One region of the Cupriavidus sp. 22TCCZM04-2 genome, then DNA from elsewhere that is predicted to be linked to it. Evidence: predicted binding sites of a transcription regulator. Region 1 holds the regulator's gene; each other region holds the start of a gene.
What was found. Region 1 encodes FNR, which switches genes on or off when oxygen is low (the NO sensors DNR and NnrR bind a similar motif). Its sites were predicted from a motif close to TTGATNNNNATCAA; they were not measured.
Positions count from the first base shown of each region.

Region 2: the regulator FNR is predicted to act here: its motif matches at 4,318-4,331, upstream of AC3FKG_RS25165 (DUF3149 domain-containing protein).
Region 3: the regulator FNR is predicted to act here: its motif matches at 4,109-4,122, upstream of ubiU (ubiquinone anaerobic biosynthesis protein UbiU).

Region 1 is NZ_JBYOJS010000006.1:120,472-126,259, forward strand. It holds gene scpB (SMC-Scp complex subunit ScpB) at 1-132, opposite strand, end outside; gene AC3FKG_RS11905 (sulfite exporter TauE/SafE family protein) at 675-1,430, opposite strand; gene fnr (fumarate/nitrate reduction transcriptional regulator Fnr) at 1,510-2,235, shown strand; gene AC3FKG_RS11915 (hypothetical protein) at 2,282-2,527, opposite strand; gene AC3FKG_RS11920 (FixH family protein) at 2,524-2,739, opposite strand; gene ccoG (cytochrome c oxidase accessory protein CcoG) at 2,823-4,295, opposite strand; gene ccoP (cytochrome-c oxidase, cbb3-type subunit III) at 4,345-5,259, opposite strand; gene AC3FKG_RS11935 (cbb3-type cytochrome oxidase subunit 3) at 5,262-5,426, opposite strand; gene ccoO (cytochrome-c oxidase, cbb3-type subunit II) at 5,430-5,788, opposite strand, start outside.
Region 2 is NZ_JBYOJS010000022.1:7,863-13,650, reverse strand. It holds gene hemF (oxygen-dependent coproporphyrinogen oxidase) at 1-70, opposite strand, end outside; gene purD (phosphoribosylamine--glycine ligase) at 248-1,516, opposite strand; gene AC3FKG_RS25175 (YebC/PmpR family DNA-binding transcriptional regulator) at 1,596-2,321, opposite strand; gene AC3FKG_RS25170 (helicase HerA-like C-terminal domain-containing protein) at 2,519-4,045, shown strand; gene AC3FKG_RS25165 (DUF3149 domain-containing protein) at 4,053-4,235, opposite strand; gene upp (uracil phosphoribosyltransferase) at 4,380-5,030, opposite strand; gene AC3FKG_RS25155 (MFS transporter) at 5,196-5,788, opposite strand, start outside.
Region 3 is NZ_JBYOJS010000002.1:62,106-67,893, forward strand. It holds gene norR (nitric oxide reductase transcriptional regulator NorR) at 1-1,485, shown strand, start outside; gene ubiT (ubiquinone anaerobic biosynthesis accessory factor UbiT) at 1,524-1,988, opposite strand; gene AC3FKG_RS03625 (U32 family peptidase) at 1,985-2,899, opposite strand; gene ubiU (ubiquinone anaerobic biosynthesis protein UbiU) at 2,929-3,957, opposite strand; gene AC3FKG_RS03635 (NAD(P)H-dependent flavin oxidoreductase) at 4,213-5,394, shown strand; gene AC3FKG_RS03640 (Crp/Fnr family transcriptional regulator) at 5,325-5,788, opposite strand, start outside.

The DNA.
Region 1 (5,788 bases):
ATCAAGCAGGACCCGAACAGTGTCCGCGCCGACATCGTCTGCAAACAGACGGCGCAGGTCGCTCACGCGCAAGGGCTCCTGCGCACAGATCAGCGCAGTCTCGAGGACGATCTTCGCCTCTTGGGTATTCATGTTGGGTGTGCAGCCTGTCTTTGCACCTGCTCAGGGACGAATCCGGAGCCCTGGACATTGTGGATTTAACGGTGCGATTGCCACCGCCATCTCATCGCGCAGCAAACCCGAAAGCGTTTCGCTTCGAGACCGTGCACCTTCTTTTGCTTCGATTTGCCGGGTGTGTTCCGGCAGGAGATTGCCCGGTCACCGGCAAGTACCAGTGCACGAACCTCTTGCACGCGCCCACATGGGCGGACATGGCTTCCGGCGAACGTCCGCCTGGGCCGCAAGAAAAACGAATATCGGGATCAGGGCCAGCAATGACCGCACCACGGTCGCAGAGCCAGCCGGACTTTTGAACAGATATTATGAACCGGATGGACTGCGGAAGGGTTCGGCGCCGAAATGTCGGCTTGTCCGAAACTCCGGACGCCCTTTTTTTGGAAGGGCTGCCAGGCGCCGCTCGGAAACACGCCGCGCGATACCGCAATGCAGGCGATTGTATGGCATTCCCGCATCCGCCTGCAACCACCGCGCACTCCCGCGCCTTCACGGTGGCGTCAAAACACCAGGCAAAAACCATGCTCGGCCAGCGAATGTGGCAATAACACCGCTCGACCGATTCCCAGGCCGCCGAAGACCATGACCGCCAATCCAGCTCCCATCCTGACCCAACGGCGGCGAGCCCAAGCGCGCAGCAGCCCCGAAAAGCTGGATAGCGCCAGCAAATTCGGTAGCGTGCCAAGCCCGAAGGCGCCCATTACCAGGGCACCCGAGGGCGCATTACCGGCCAGTAACGCGAGGGCAAGCGCACCATAGACCATGCCACAGGGCACGAGCCCCCACGCCAAGCCCATGCCGTAGCGGCGCACCAGACCACCGCTTCTCGCCGCCGTGGCCGGAGTTTTGCGGCGAAGCCGGCCGAAGCTTCCGGCAACGGCGGTCCCCGCGCGCGCGCCGAACCGTTCCAGCCACACGATGGAAAACGCTTCGCCGCGTAGCAGGCGCCAGCCAGATACCAGCAGCAAGGCGCTCCCGGCGCCAAATAGCCAGCGCTGAACCGGCAGGTAATCCTGGCGCCAGGCCGTCGCCCCCACCGCTCCAAGGATCGCACCGAGCAGCATGTAAGTGGAAATCCTGCCCACATGCATCACCAGCAACTCCAGGAGCCAGTCTTGGGGGCGCCGCACCACGGCAATCGGCACGTCCACGGCGCGCTGCTCGACTGCGAGGGCAACGCCACCGCACATGGCAGCGCAATGAAAGCCCCCCAGCAAGGCAAGCATGAAAACACTGAGAAGCACACCAAAAGTCAATTGCAACTCCCTACCGCATCACATCGCGCGTTAAAATGCATGCATTGCGCCCTCGCCGCTCATTCCTTGCAGGTTCCAATTGCTAACATCCATCCCCGTCACCGAGATGTCGCCCCGTTGCTCCACTTGCGGCATGGGGCAACTGTGCCTGCCGGTGGGCATGAGCCAGCAGGATCTGCAAAAGATGGATACCCTGGTGCAAGAGCGCGTCCGTGTCCACAAGGGCGAAACCCTGTACCGCATGGGCGATCCGCTGACTGCGGTTTTTGCCATTCGCTTCGGCACCCTGAAGACGCATGTCACCACGGAAGACGGCCGCTCGCAAATCACCGGCTTCCATTTGCCTGGCGAAGTGGTCGGCCTCGACGGCCTGGGTGAAATGCAGCACGCCTCGGATGCCACCGCGCTTGAAGACACGGAAGTATGCGTCGTACGCATGGCCGATCTTCAGACGCTGTCCATGGATCTGCCATCGCTGCAGCAGCAGTTCCTGCGACTGATGGGGAAGGAAATATCGCATGATCAGCTCATGCTCGTCACGCTGGGGTCCATGCGTGCCGAAGAGCGACTTGCCGCGTTCCTGATCAACCTGTCAGAACGTCTGTCCGCACGCGGGTATTCGTCGACCGAGTTCGTCATGCGCATGAGCCGGGAAGAAATCGGCAGCTATCTCGGATTGAAGCTCGAAACGGTCAGCCGCCTGTTCTCACGATTCGCCGAGGCGGGCCTGATCCAGATCCGTCAACGCCACGTCAAGCTCGTCGACATGGAAGGCATCAAGCAAGTCTACAGCCGCTCCTGCTGAGGCCGTCTGACCGCCTTGCCTGGCAAGACGGTCCGCTTCAGCCCAATCACTCCAGCTCGTCCGTTTCGCTGAGCTTCGTCGGCATGGTATAGAGCGTCAATCCGCTGGACAACGCGCAGAATACCCAGGCCAGCAAGAACCCGATCGTATAAATGGCCTCGCGCGAGGCCTCGATCGGGTGGCCGAAGAAATTCAGATCTCCGGGATCCACCACCGAAAACACGGTTGCCGTGGCCACCCCGGCCATCAGGAACGCCGGCCACAGTACCCACATCAGCCAGCGCAGCCTCATGGCCGCCTCGCTTGCGGTGCCTTGGCACTGCCCGGGACCCCTTCTGCTTTCTCGACGACCAGGCCGTGCCGGGACACACCTTCGACTACCGGCCGGTCAGGATGGGTAGAAGCCAGCCAGATGGTTACGCCGCAAGCCACTATGGCCAGCAACGGGCCGCTCATCAGAAGCCACGGCCACGGCTCCTTCCACCACGGATTGCTTTCTTGCATCGTCTTGCCCCCTTCGTCGGCGCCTCACCGAGGCGCTCGCGGTTGGTACGGCGCAGCGCCGATGCGCTGCACCGCCCTTAGCATCACAAATTGCGCGGCACGATGAAACTGGTAGATTGCCTGATTTGCGCACTACCTTGCCCCGAACCTTCGCTTGTCACCGTCACGCTGATCTTGTGCGTACCCTGCGCGGCATCGTCGATCGGCACGCGAATCCGGATCGGCACCAGCTTGTTCGACGTCGGCGCCAGGGCCTTCGCGTCGGGATCGTACTCGACCGTCAGGTTCTTCAGATCGTCGCTTTCGGCCTGCACGCTGATGCGCATGGGTGCCTCGGTGGTGTTGATCAGTTGCAGTCGATAGACGTTCTCAATCCAGCGTCCATCCACCTCACGCCCCAACGCCCCGCGATCGCGGATGATGTCGACCTTCAACGGCGTGCGCAGCGCTAGCGACACCACGAAACCCGCTACCATCACCAGCCAGATGACCGAGTAGATGATGGTCCGCGGCCGCACGAGCCGCTTGCGCGCCACCGCGGCTGACAGCGCCTTGCGCATGGCGTTCTCGGACGTGTACCGGATCAGCCCACGCGGGTAGTCCATCTTGTCCATGACCTGATTGCAGGCATCGATGCAGGCGCCGCAGCCAATGCACTCGTACTGCAGCCCGTCACGGATATCAATGCCTGTCGGACACACCTGCACGCAAATGCTGCAGTTGACGCAGTCGCCAAGCCCTGCCTGATGATGATCCACCTTGCGCGACCGGCTCCCGCGCGGCTCGCCGCGCCCGACGTCGTAGGTGACCACGTAGGTGTCGCGGTCAACCATCACGCTCTGGAATCGCGCATACGGGCACATATACTTGCACACCTGCTCGCGCATGAAGCCCGCATTGCCCCATGTCGCGAAGGCGTAAAAGAGCATCCAGAACGCCTGCCACGGCCCCAGCGAGAAGCTCAGGACCTGACCGCCAAGCTCGCGTATCGGCGCGAAGTAGCCAATGAACGTGAAGCCCGTCCATAGCGCGACCAGTAGCCACAGCGAGTGCTTGGTCGCCTTCAGGCGAAATTTGCGCAAACTCCACGGATCGCCGTCCAGACGGATCCGCGCGAAGCGGTCACCTTCGACATGCCGTTCGATCCACATGAATATTTCGGTGTAGACCGTCTGTGGACACGCGTAGCCACAGAAGAGCCGCCCCGCAATGGCCGTGAACAGGAACAGCGCCAGCGCGGAGATCACCAGCAGGACGGCAAGATAGATGACATCCTGCGGCCAAAGCACCAGTCCGAAGATATAGAACTTGCGGGCGCCAAGGTCGAACAGCACGGCCTGTCTGCCATTCCATTGCAGCCAGGGCGTGCCGTAGTAGATGAGCTGGGTCAGGAGTACCATCCAGACCCGCCAGTTGGAGAACGCGCCCGTCACCGAGCGCGGGTAGATCTTGCGTCGAACCTCGTAGAGCGTTTCGTCGGAGGTTTCGACAGGCGACGACGCCGGCCCTTGCGGGCCGGCCGTGCGGGCCAGAGGTTCTGTCCCGGGGGCGTTCATGCGCGCGCTCCTTCAGACGCCATGGCGCACCCCGTGCCTGAGTCGGTGATCATTGCCCTGAGCCTCCGGTATTGGAAAGCCCCCAGACATAGGCCGTCAGCATGCGGATACGCTCGGGAGTCAGGATCTCTTCGTGCGCGGGCATGTGGTTGTTGTGACCCTTCAGGATGGCCTCGACAATACTGCCTTCCGAACTGCCATACAGCCACACGTTATCGGACAGGTTGGGCGCGCCGAGTGCCTGATTGCCCTTGCCGGTCGCACCATGGCACGCAGCACAGGTGGACTTGAACGTGCTCTCGCCGCGCGATGCCCGGATCGGGTCGAACGACAGGCCCGACAGCGATCGCACATACTGCGCCACATCCGCTGCGAGCTTGCCGTCGATGGTCGAGGCAAACGACGGCATCACGCCATTGCGGCCCTTCGTGATGGTCTGCTGGATCGTCTCGGGTTCACCGCCATAGAGCCAGTCGTGGTCCGTCAGGTTCGGAAAGCCGCGGCTGCCGCGTGCGTCCGAGCCATGGCATTGCGCGCAGTAGTTCAGGAACAGGCGCTGGCCAATCTCGCGGGCCTGCGGGTCTGCCGCCACCTGCTTGACGTCCATATTCAGGTACTTGGCGTAGACATCGTGCTGCAACTTCTCCTGTGCCTGCTGATGCGCGGCCAGTTCGCCTTGCGTCGAAGTCTTCAGCACGCCCGCATACGAGCCGAGTCCAGGATAGAGGACCAGGTAGACCAGGCCGAAGATGCAGGCCAGCAGGAACATCCACATCCACCAGCGTGGCAACGGGTTGTTCAGCTCGCGCAGATCGCCGTCCCAGACATGGCCGGTGTCATCACCGGCGTTGGCAACCTTTGTGACCTTGCGTTGAGAAAAAAGCAGCCACACGCACCAGACGATGCCGACGAGCGCGATGGCAGCGATGTAGTAGCTCCAGAAATCGGAAAAGAAATCGCTCATGACTAGGTATTCCGGCTCGATGTTGTGTGGGTCTCGTCAGGCAGTGCGAACGGCAGCATGGCGGACTCCTGGTTGGCGGCTTGCCGGCCATTCGACCAGGCCCACCAGCAAATTCCCAGGAATACGACCATCGACACGATCGTGGCAAAAGCGGTCAGCATCGCCATGACTTACTCCTTCGCGGGCGCGGCTGCGGCTGCGGCTGCGTCCACGCGCACATTGCGACGGTTGGTGCCCAATCCTTGCAGGTAGGCGACCAGCGCATCCTCTTCGCTCTTGTTCTTGAGCTCTTCAGGGGCCTTGGCGATTTCCGCCTCGGTGTACGGCACGCCCAGTCGCACCAGTGCGCGCATGCGGGCCTGGATATCATCGGTCGGCAGTTGAGCCTTCTCGAGCCACGGATAGGACGGCATCACCGATTCCGGCACGACATCGCGCGGATTGCGCAGGTGAATGCGTTGCCAGTCATCGGAGTAGCGGCCACCGACGCGCGCGAGGTCGGGCCCGGTGCGCTTGGAGCCCCACAGGA
Region 2 (5,788 bases), on a different contig from region 1:
CGGCGACGGCGTCGGTGATGCGGTCTTGCAGACCGAGCAGGTAGGCACGGACTGCCTGGGAATCGATCATGGCTGGTAGGGGCGCGGGCCCCGGATGCAAGGGCGGCCGTGCCGGCGTCTGGCCGGCACGGCCGTCATGGGTGTGTCACGATTGTAACGGCTGGCGAGGCACTCGCCGGCGCCAGCCGTCCGCTCGTGACGGGCCGCCGGCGGCCGGTACGGCCTCGTGGCGGCGCCACATCGGCGGTCAGCGCTTGATGGCGCGGTAGCCGATGTCGGTACGGTATTGCATGCCATCGAACTGGATCTGCTCCACGGCGGCGTAGGCGGCGCGTTGCGCGGCCTTGACCGTATCGGCCAGGCCCACCACGCACAGCACGCGGCCGCCCGTGGTCAGCAGCGTGCCGTCCTTCAGCGTCGTGCCTGCATGGAACGTCACGCTGTCGTCGGTTTCAGCCGGGATGCCGGTGATGGCGTCGCCCTTGCGCGGCGAGTCAGGGTAGCCATGGGCTGCCATCACGACTCCCAGCGCGGTGCGGCGGTCCCAGTCCAGTTCGATTTCGTCGAGCTTGCCCGACACGGCGGCGTCCATCACGTCGACCAGGTCGGTCTTCAGGCGCGCCATGATCGGCTGGGTTTCCGGGTCGCCCATGCGGCAGTTGAATTCGAGCGTCTTCAGGTTGCCGTCCTTGTCGATCATCAGGCCGGCGTACAGGAAGCCCGTGTACGGAATGCCGTCCTTTTCCATGCCGCGCACGGTCGGCACGATGATCTCGCGCAGCGCCCGCGCATGCAGTGCCGGCGTGACCACCGGCGCGGGCGAGTAGGCACCCATGCCGCCGGTGTTGGGGCCGGCGTCGGCGTCCAGCAGGCGCTTGTGGTCCTGGCTGGTCGCCAGCGCGAGCACATTCTTGCCGTCGACCAGCACGATAAAGCTGGCTTCCTCGCCTTCCAGGAACTCCTCGACCACCACGCGCGCACCGGCATCGCCAAGCTTGTTGTCGGCCAGCATCATGTCGACGGCGGCGTGCGCTTCTTCCAGGCTCATGGCGACCACCACGCCCTTGCCGGCCGCCAGGCCGTCAGCCTTGATCACGATCGGCGCGCCTTGCGCGTCGATGTAGGCGTGGGCCAGGGCGGCGTCGGCGAAGGTCTGGTAGGCCGCCGTCGGAATGCCGTGGCGGTGCATGAAGGCCTTGGCGAAGTCCTTCGACGACTCCAGCTGCGCCGCAGCCTGGGTCGGGCCGAAGATGCGCAGGCCCTTGCCGCGGAACACGTCCACGATGCCGGCGGCGAGAGGCGCTTCGGGGCCGACCACGGTGAAGGCCACGCCTTCGCGCTCGGCAAAGGCGGCCAGTACTTGCGGATCCGTCAGCGGAACATTCTGCAGGCGCTTGTCGAGCGCGGTCCCGCCATTGCCTGGCGCCACGTACACCACCTGAATCTTGGGGGACTGGGCTAATTTCCAGGCCAGCGCGTGTTCACGTCCACCCGAGCCGACAACCAATACTTTCATGATCCACTGCCAGAAAAGATACGCATGCAAAAAGGCGGCAGCTTGATCGTGCTGCCGCCCGAGGGCTAACTAAGTCTACTTACTCTTCGATGACCGCGTTGGTGAAGACTTCCTGCACGTCATCGAGGTTTTCCAGGGCGTCCAGCAGCTTCTGCATCTTGGCCGCGTCGTCGCCGGTGAACTCGACTTCATTCTGGGGCTTCATCACCACGTCGGCCACTTCGGCCTTGAAGCCTGCGGCTTCCAGGGCCGCCTTGACCGCGGAAAAATCGTTCGGCGGGCAGGTGACTTCGATCGAGCCGTCGTCATTGGTGACTACGTCGTCGGCGCCCGCTTCCAGCGCGGCGTCCATCAGCTTGTCTTCCGGCGTGCCCGGGGCAAACAGGAACTGGCCGCAATGGGTGAACATGAAGGCCACCGAGCCTTCGGTCCCCATATTGCCGCCGTGCTTGGAAAACGCGTGACGGACTTCGGCCACGGTGCGCACGCGGTTGTCGGTCAGGCAGTCGACAATGATCGCGGCGCCGCTCAGGCCGTAGCCCTCGTAGCGGATTTCCTCGTAGTTCGCGCCTTCCAGGCCACCCACGCCGCGCTGGATCGCGCGCTGGATGTTGTCCTTGGGCATGTTGGCGTCCATCGCCTTGTCCATGGACAGGCGCAGGCGCGGGTTGGAGTCGACATCGCCGCCGCCGAGCTTGGCGGCAACGGTGATTTCCTTGATCAGGCGGGTCCAGATCTTGCCGCGCTTGGCGTCTGCGGCGGCCTTCTTATGCTTGATATTGGCCCATTTCGAGTGACCGGCCATGATTCTCTCCGAAGCGGAAAACGTGAGGTTGTGCGGGAAGGCTGCAGCTTGCGGGCGCCGTACAGCGAGGTGCAAGCGCGCGCGGCCAGGTGACGGCTACACCCGGCTGCTGGCTATAATCAGCCCGTGATTTTATCACGCGGCCCTGTCCGTGCCGCGCCTGTGGCCGTCCGCCACGCTTCTCGATCCAAGACACCATGGCCGAACCTATCCTGATCGCCAAGAACGCCGAGCACGAACTGGCCCTGCTGCCGCAGATGGGCAACCGGCACGGACTGATCACCGGCGCCACCGGTACCGGCAAGACCGTGACCCTGCAGACGCTGGCGCAGGGGTTTTCGCGGCTGGGCGTGCCGGTGTTCATGGCCGATGTCAAAGGTGATTTGACCGGCATTTCCATGCCGGGCCAGCCCTCGGACAAGCTCAAGGCGCGGCTGGAGGAACTGAACCTGCCGGAACCGGCCTGGGGCGGTTGCCCGACCACGTTGTGGGACGTGTTCGGCCAGAAGGGGCATCCGGTGCGGGCCACCATTTCGCACATGGGGCCGCTGCTGCTGTCGCGCATGCTGGAACTGAACGACACGCAGCAGGGCGTGCTCAACCTGGTGTTCCGTATTGCCGACGCCAATGGCCTGCTGCTGCTCGACGCCAAGGATCTGCGCGCCATGCTGCAGCACGTTGGCGACAACGCGGCGCAGTTCACCACCGAGTACGGCAATATCTCCGCGGCGTCTATCGGCGCGATCCAGCGTGGCCTGGTTGCGCTGGAGTCGCAGGGCGCGGACGTGTTCTTCGGCGAGCCGATGCTGAACCTGGAGGATTTCATCCAGACGGACAAGGGCCAAGGCGTGGTCAACATCCTGGCGGCCGACAAGCTGATGAACTCGCCCAAGCTCTATGCGACGTTCCTGCTGTGGATGCTGTCCGAGCTGTTCGAGAAGCTGCCCGAGGCCGGCGACCTCGACAAGCCCAAGCTCGTATTTTTCTTCGACGAGGCGCACCTGTTGTTCACCGACGCGCCCAAGGCGCTGCTCGACAAGATCGAACAGGTGGTGCGGCTGATCCGCTCCAAGGGCGTTGGCGTGTACTTCGTCACGCAGAATCCGGCCGATATCCCCGACACGGTGCTGGGCCAGCTCGGCAATCGCGTGCAGCATGCCTTGCGCGCGTTCACGCCGCGCGACCAGAAGGCGGTGAAGGTGGCGGCCACCACCATGCGCGCCAACCCGAAGCTCGACGTGGAGAAGGTTATCGGCGAACTAGGCGTGGGCGAGGCACTGGTGTCGCTGCTCGATGCCAAGGGCACGCCGGGCGTGACCGAGCGCGCCTGGGTGCTGGCGCCGGGCAGCCGCATCGGTCCGGTTACCGACGACGAACGCAAGCAGCTGATCGCGACGTCGCTGGTGGCGGGGACTTACGAAAAGACCATCGACCGCGAGTCGGCCTACGAGAAGCTGCGCGGCAGCGTGGCGCCGGCGGGCAATGGTGGCGGCGCCACGGCGCAGAAGCCAACAGCCGGTGCGCCGGCCGAAGAAGGCGGCTGGCTGGGTACCGCCGGCGAGATCTTCGGCTCGCTGACCAAGGGTACCGGCAAGACCGGCCGGGGCGATTCCATCCTGGAATCGATGGCCAAGTCGGCCGCGCGTACCGTGGGCTCCCAAGTCGGCCGCGAACTGATCCGCGGCGTGCTGGGCAGCCTGCTGGGCGGCGGCAAGAAGAAGTAAGCGCCGCTCAGCGTGTGCCGGTCTGCGATGCCGGCCGGTTTTCCGCCGCGGCCTTCGCGGCTGCCGCGTCTTCGCGCATCTTGCGGCTGAACAGGCGCGCGAAGAACCACGCCATGCCGATGATAAAGACGATGACGCCGAGGCTCATCAGCCCGGTGCTGGTCGTAAAGAGGATCTTGAAGGCTTCCATGCGGTTCTCCCTGTGAGAGTTCGACGGGTTGCACGCATTTGCGGTGCGACGTCGAGTGTAGGGAGCGGCGCCGCGCGAGCCATTGAGTAGGATCAAGCTCGCGACAGCGGGAAGGATGGCGAGCGGGCCGCTCCCCGCTGCAATTCAGTTCTTGGTGCCGAACAAACGATCGCCCGCGTCGCCGAGGCCCGGGACGATGTACGCGTGTTCGTCCAGGTGGCTGTCGAGCGAGGCGACGAACAGCTTCACGTTCGGATGCGCCTTCTGGAACACCTCCACGCCCTCCGGGGCCGCCACCAGGGCGACGAAAGTGATGGCGTCGTCCTTCACGCCGCGGCGCTTCAGGACATCGACGGCATGCGCCGCCGAATAGCCGGTGGCGACCATCGGATCGCACAGAATAAAGCTGCGGTCTTCCACGTCAGGCAGGCGCACCAGGTACTCCACCGGGCGATGCTGATCGTCGCGATACACGCCGATATGCCCGATCCGCGCCGAGGGGATCAGTTCCACCAGGCCATCGCTCATGCCGACGCCGGCGCGCAGCACGGGTACGATGGTGAGCTTCTTGCCGGCGATCACCGGGGCTTCCAGCGGTACCAGCGGCGTTTCGATATGGCGCGTGGTCAGCGGCAGGTGGCGCGTGATCTCGTAGCCCATCAGCAGCGTGATCTCGCGCAGCAGCTCGCGGAACGTGCGCGTGGACGTGTCCCGGTCGCGCATATGCGAGAGCTTATGCTGGATCAGCGGGTGGTCGAGGATGTACAGGCTGGGGAAACGCGGGTCTTGTTTCATGGCGGCGGCAAAGGCTCGGCGGGAGAGGGTGAAGCGGGCGGCCCCGGTCTTGTGGACCGGGGCGCGGCGCCGTGGTAGCGCGATTGTAATGGAAGCGGGCCGCCGCGCGGCTGCGGCGGCCCATGCCTGTCGCTACGTTTCCGAGCCTGCCGTGCTAACCGGCTGTCAGTCGAGCGCGCGGTTCTTCGACTCGATGTCGACCATATAGATCGCGAGCGCCGCCACGGCCAGGAACGACGAGAGCAGCACCAGGGCCAGCGTGAAATGCGTGGCCATGACCGGGGCAACGATCGCCGGCGCGAACAGGCCGCCAAAGCGGGCCATGGCACCCGCCGTGCCCATGCCGCTGGCGCGCAGGTCGGTCGGATACACCTCGGGCGTGAAGGCGTAGAGCGCGCCCCAGGTCCCGAGCAGGGAAAAGCTCATCAGCAGCGTGGAGCCAACCACCAGCGTCGGCGACTGGCCCAGGCTGTACAGCATGCAGCCCGCGGCGCTGAGCAGCAGGAAGCCGATCAGCGTCGGCTTGCGGCCCCAGCGTTCGACACCATGCGCAGCCAGCGCGAAGCCAGGCAGTTGGACCAGCGCGAGCACGATCAGGAAGACCTGGCCGCGCATGAAGCCGAAGCCCTGGCCGGCAAGCTTCACCGGCAGGTAGACGAAGACGCCGTAGTAGGCGATCGAGATCAGCGCCCACGCCACCAGCAGGCTGATGCTGCGACGGCGGAAGCCGGTCTCGAATAGCGCCAGCACCGACTTAC
Region 3 (5,788 bases), on a different contig from region 1:
CGGCTGGTCAGCGCACTGCGCGCGTATTTCGGCTGCGGCGCCGTGGCCTTGCTGCGGCTCGAAGAAGAACACCTGCGACCGGTGGCCGTGGACGGGCTGGTGCGCGACGCGCTCGGACGCCGCTTTGCGGTCGGTCTGCATCCGCGCCTCGGCGCCATCCTGGCGCGGCGCGGCGTCACGTGTTTCCATCACGACAGCGTGCTGCCCGACCCTTATGACGGCCTCATCGACGAGCACGTGGGCGAGCCCCTGCCGGTGCATGACTGCATGGGCATCCGGCTGGAACTCGATAGCCGCGCATGGGGCGTGCTCACGCTCGACGCGCTGCAGGTCGGCACCTTCGACGATGCCGCGCAGGCCGAGCTGGACGGGCTGACGCTGCTGGTCGAGACCGCCATCCGCACCACGCGGCTGGAGGCCGATATCCGCGCGCTGCAACTGTCGCGCGGCAAGACGCCCGACAACGAGCTACCGGCCGACGACAGCGAGATCGTCGGGCAGAGCGAGGCCATCACGGGGCTGCTGCACGAGCTGGACGTGGTGGCGGATTCAGAGTTGCCGGTGCTGCTGCTCGGCGAAACCGGCGTCGGCAAGGAGCTGTTCGCGCACCGGCTGCACCGCCTGTCGCGCCGAAGCGAACGTCCGCTGGTCCATGTGAATTGCGCCGCGCTACCGGAATCGCTCGCGGAAAGCGAACTGTTCGGCCATGTCAAGGGCGCGTTCTCGGGCGCCACGGGCGAACGGCCCGGCCGCTTCGAAGCGGCCGATGGCGGCACGTTGTTCCTGGATGAAGTCGGCGAGCTGCCGCTGGCCATCCAGGCCAAGCTGCTGCGCACGCTGCAGAACGGCGAGATCCAGCGCCTGGGCTCCGACAAGCCGCGCCGCGTCGATGTGCGCGTGATCGCCGCCACCAACCGCAACCTGCGCGACCATGTGCGCGACGGCTCGTTCCGCGCGGACCTGTACCACCGGCTGTCGGTCTATCCGATCCCGATTCCGCCGCTGCGCGAGCGCGGCAACGACGTGCTGCTGCTGGCCGGGCGCTTCCTGGAACTGAACCGCGCGCGGCTCGGCATGCGCAGCCTGCGGCTGTCGCCGGCCGCGCAGGATGCGCTGCGCCGCTACCGCTGGCCCGGCAATGTGCGGGAACTGGAGCATGTGGTCAGCCGCGCGGCGCTGCGCTCCGTGAGCCGCGGGGCCAACCGCAATGACATCGTGACGCTGGAGCCCGACCTGCTCGACCTGGACAGCCTGGCGCCCCCGCCGGATGCGTCCACGCCGGTTGCTCATGGCACGGAAGCCGTACGCCCCCACGTGGCGCTGGCCGCCGGCGCCACGCTGCGCGACGCCGTCGAGCAGACCCAGCGCGACTGCATCGAACAGGCGCTGCACGCGCAGCAGGGCAACTGGGCCCAGGCCGCGCGCCAGCTCGGCATCGACGCCAGCAATCTGCACAAGCTGGCGAAGCGGCTGGGGTGCAAATAGGCGGCTCGGCCATGACGGTGCGCAAGCCGCCTGCGCGCTCAGCGATGTCCCGCCTCCGGCGCCGCCACGCCCAGCCCCGCGGCGAGCCGCGACACCAGCGGTTCCAGCCAGGGCGGCCGCGGTGCCGCGTCCAGCCAGTACTTCACTTCGAGCCCGAGCGCGGTATCGCCGCTGATCACCAGCTTGCGCTGGAAAAACAGCGTATCGGTATCGCACTGTCCCGCCAGCAGGCGCAGGTAGTCGGGCACGCGGGCGCGCAACGTCAGTTCGGGCTCCTCGGCGCCGCGGCCAGCCGAGCGGAAGCGTCCCTGTTCGCAGTGGAAAGGCACATCCAGGCCGAGATCCTCGACCGTCAGCAGGAAGGTGTGCCCGTTCAGCGCGGCGGGCGGCTCCAGCCATCCGGCGCGGCGCGCGAGTTCCAGCGCCGAGACCAGCGGCAAGGCGCGCGCCCTGGCCGGCATGCGGCGATGCACGCGGGCAAGCAGGCTTTGCAGTACGCTCACGGCCGGTCCTCCCACATGATGCCAGGGCGTCCATGCCAATAGCCGTTGCACGGTTGCGCGCCGGCCGGCATGACGCCGCTCGGCGCGGGCGCACGTTCTCCGGCGCGAATCGCCGCCAGCGCGGCCACCGCTTCCAGCGTCCCGCTCGAATGCGGGCTCACGCGCAGCATGTCGACACCCATATGGGCCATGGCCTGCGCCTGGTCACAAAGGTCCAGGCACGTCGCCGACTGGGTCTGGATGCCATTGAGCGTGAAGAAGTCCTGGCCCTCGCCCGTCGCGGCAACCAGGCCGTCCGGATAGTCGAGACAGCGGAACTCGCAGGCGTCCTTGCGCAGCCGGTGATGGCGCGCGGTGAAGCAGCGCGCCGAGAAGGCCAGCGGCATGCGGCCCCAGGCCAGCACTTCGAGCGCCACGCCCGCGCAACGCCCCGCCGACAGCGCGGCCAGCGTGGCGCCGTTCATCTCGACCGGCACTACGCAGCCGCGGGCGCCAAGGCTGGCAAGCCAGGCGAGCGTATCGGCGTGATAGACGTTCAGGTGCGGGCCGCCGATAAACGGGCGCCCGCCCATGCAGCGCACCGCGCCGACGTCGTTGGCCTCGACCAGGTAGTCGTCCTGTTCGCAGACGCGGCGCATGCAGGCGATATCGGTGTCGGACTCGATCAGCACCGGCGTGGACAGCACCACCTCCTTGCCGGCTTCGCGCAGCATCTGCGCGATTTCCAGCCAGTGCGCATGGCGCAGCTCGTGGCGGCGCGTGCAGACGGTCTCGCCCAGGTAGACCCGATCGACGGCCGAATCGGCGACGTCGGCATAGAACTGCATCACCGTCGCGCGCGGCCAGTAGTACAGCAGCGGTCCCAGCGCAATGCCGAACCGGGCCGCGCCGGGTGTGGATGAATCCCGCATCAATGACTCCGTGGTTGGATTTGCCGCGCTCATCGCCACGGCCGGTCGTAGGCGCCCTGCGTCACCTGGTCGCCTTCGGCATGGCGGCCCAGCGTGCCCTGCCATTCCTGGCGCGGCGCGAAGCGCTTCGGCTCGGCACAGGCGGCGTCGATGGCGGCGCGCAGCACGCCGACGACATCGGCCACGTAGCGCGGGCTGCGCTGGCGGCCTTCGATCTTGATCGCGGCGATGCCGATGTCGAGCAGCGCCGGCAGCAGTGACAGCGCGTTGAGGCTGGTGGGCTCTTCCAGCACGTAGCCGCGCTCGCCCTCGACCTCGAATCGCCCTTTGCACAGCGTGGGATATCCGGCCGGCTCGCCGGGCGCGTAGCTGTCGATCAGGATGCCGGACAGGCGCGCGTGCATGGTGCCGTCCTGTTCGGTCCAGCGCACCGCGTGCGCGGGCGAGCAAACGCCCTTGTTGTTGGGAGAATCCCCGGTGGCATACGAGGACAGCAGGCAGCGGCCCTCGGCCATCACGCACAGGCTGCCGAAGCCGAACACCTCCAGCTCGACGCTGGTCTGCCGCGCCAGCTTGCCGATCTGTGCGAGCGACAGCACGCGTGGCAGCACCACGCGCTTGATGTTGAAGCGCTCGCGCATCAGTTCGATGGCGTCGGCGTGGGTGGCGGAGCCCTGCACCGACAGGTGCAGCCGCAGTTGCGGATGGCGCTGGCTCGCATAAGCCATCAGCCCCGCGTCGGCCATGATGACCGCGTCGGCGCCCAGGTCCGCGGCCGCGTCGACGGCGCGGTGCCACCTGGCCACTTCGCCCATCTGCGGGAACGTGTTGATGGCGAACAGGACCTCGCGGCGACGCGCATGCGCCTCGGCCACGCCGGTGCGGATATCCGCCTCGGTGAAATTGAGCCCGCCGAAATTGCGGGCGTTGGTGGCGTCGCGCAGGCCCAGGTAGACGGCATCGGCGCCGTGCTCCAGCGCCGCGCGCAACGCGGTCAGCGAGCCCGCCGGCGCGACCAGCTGCGGAACGCGCGCCCGCACGGAAGATGAGGTTGTCATGTCGGAAGCGCCGCTTGCGGCGCGGGAATTCGGCCAGCGCAGATGCTAGCGACGCACTTCGCGTGTGGACTTGACCACGCGCAAACCGCACCGCAACGCCTTGCGGCATAGACCGGTCGGCCTACGCCATTGGTGCAGGGGCGGCCGTCGATTGACCTTGGGCAAACGCGCGCGCCGGTCGCTGTGCCACCCTTGGCCGTTCGTGCGCGGTCCCATATCGCGGTCCGCACGCAGTTCCAAACAAGCGAGACCAACATGACAGAACACTGGCTGAAGCTGGCTGGGCGCCGGCTGCTGCCGATCGTCCAGGGCGGCATGGGCATCGGCATTTCCGCGCACCGCCTGGCGGGTACCGTGGCCGCGCACAACGGCGTGGGCACCATTGCCAGCATCGACTTGCGCCACCACCACCCCGACCTGCTCGCGCAAACCCGCGGCACGCGCGACAAGGCGCGCATCGAGGCTGCGAACCTCGTCGCGCTGGACCGCGAGATCCAGGCCGCACGCGAACTGTCGGGCGGGCGTGGCCTGGTTGCCGTCAACGTGATGAAAGCGGTGGGCTCGCACGCGCAACTGGTGCGCCAGGCCTGCGAAAGCGGCGCCGATGCCATCGTCATGGGCGCGGGCCTGCCGCTGGACCTGCCGGAGATGACCGCCAACTACCCGAAGATGGCGTTGATCCCGATCCTGTCGGAAGCGCGCGGCATCGGCCTGGTGCTGCGCAAGTGGATGAAGAAGGGACGGCTGCCCGATGCCATCGTGGTCGAACACCCGGCCCATGCCGGCGGCCATCTTGGCGCGTCGACCATCCAGGATCTCGGCGAAGACCGGTTTTCGTTCGCGCGTGTGCTGGCGGAATGCCGCGAGTTGTTCCATACGCTCGGGCTCGCGTGGGACAGTGTCCCGCTGATCCTGGCGGGCGGCATCAACAGCCATGCGAAGGTGCGCCACTGGCTCGGCGAAGGCGCCGCCGCAGTGCAGTTGGGCACCGCCTTTGCCGTGACCGAGGAAGGCGACGCCCACCCGGCCTTCAAGCAGGTCCTGGCCACCGCCGGCCCCGAAGACCTGCGCGAGTTCACCAGCGTGGCGGGCCTGCCGGCGCGCGCGGTGCTCACGCCGTGGCTGTCGCGCTACCTGTCGGGCGAAAGCCGCCTGCAGCGCCGCGCCAAGGCCCGCGACTGCCTGGAAGGCTTTGACTGCCTGCAGGCCTGTGGCTTGCGCGATGGCGTATCGCGCATCGGCCAGTTCTGCATCGACCTGAAGCTGGCACAGGCCGTGCGCGGCGACGTGGAGCGCGGGCTGTTCTTCCGCGGCAAGGGCACGCTGCCGTTCGGCGAAGCGATCCGCCCGGTGGCGGACCTGCTCCACTACCTGCTGACCGGCGAGAAGCCCACTGCCATCGCCGAACCGGCGACGCAAGCCACCGTCGCGGCATGAGCGACGTCCGGGACGTGCGCGCGTGACCCGTCGTCCGCCAGGCGTCCCAGCCCTTCGGCATCGAGCAGGAAGATCTTGCCGCGCTCGAGCCGCACCAGGTTTTCCGCACAGAAGCGGCTGACCACGCGTGACAGGGTTTCGGGCGTGATGGCCAGCTTTGAGGCCATCACGCGCTGCGTACACGCCAGCCACGTGCGGCGCCCCGCGCGCGCTTCATCCCGCAGGAATCCGGCCACGCGCTGCAAGGCGTTGTGCAGGCTGGTGGCCTCGATATCGCGCATCAGCGCATGCAGCCGGCCCGACAGGTTGCGCAGCAGGCGCGCGGACAGCAGCGGATCCCGGGCCATCGCCTGCCGTAGTGCGGCACTGTCGATGCAAAGCACCGTGGTACGCG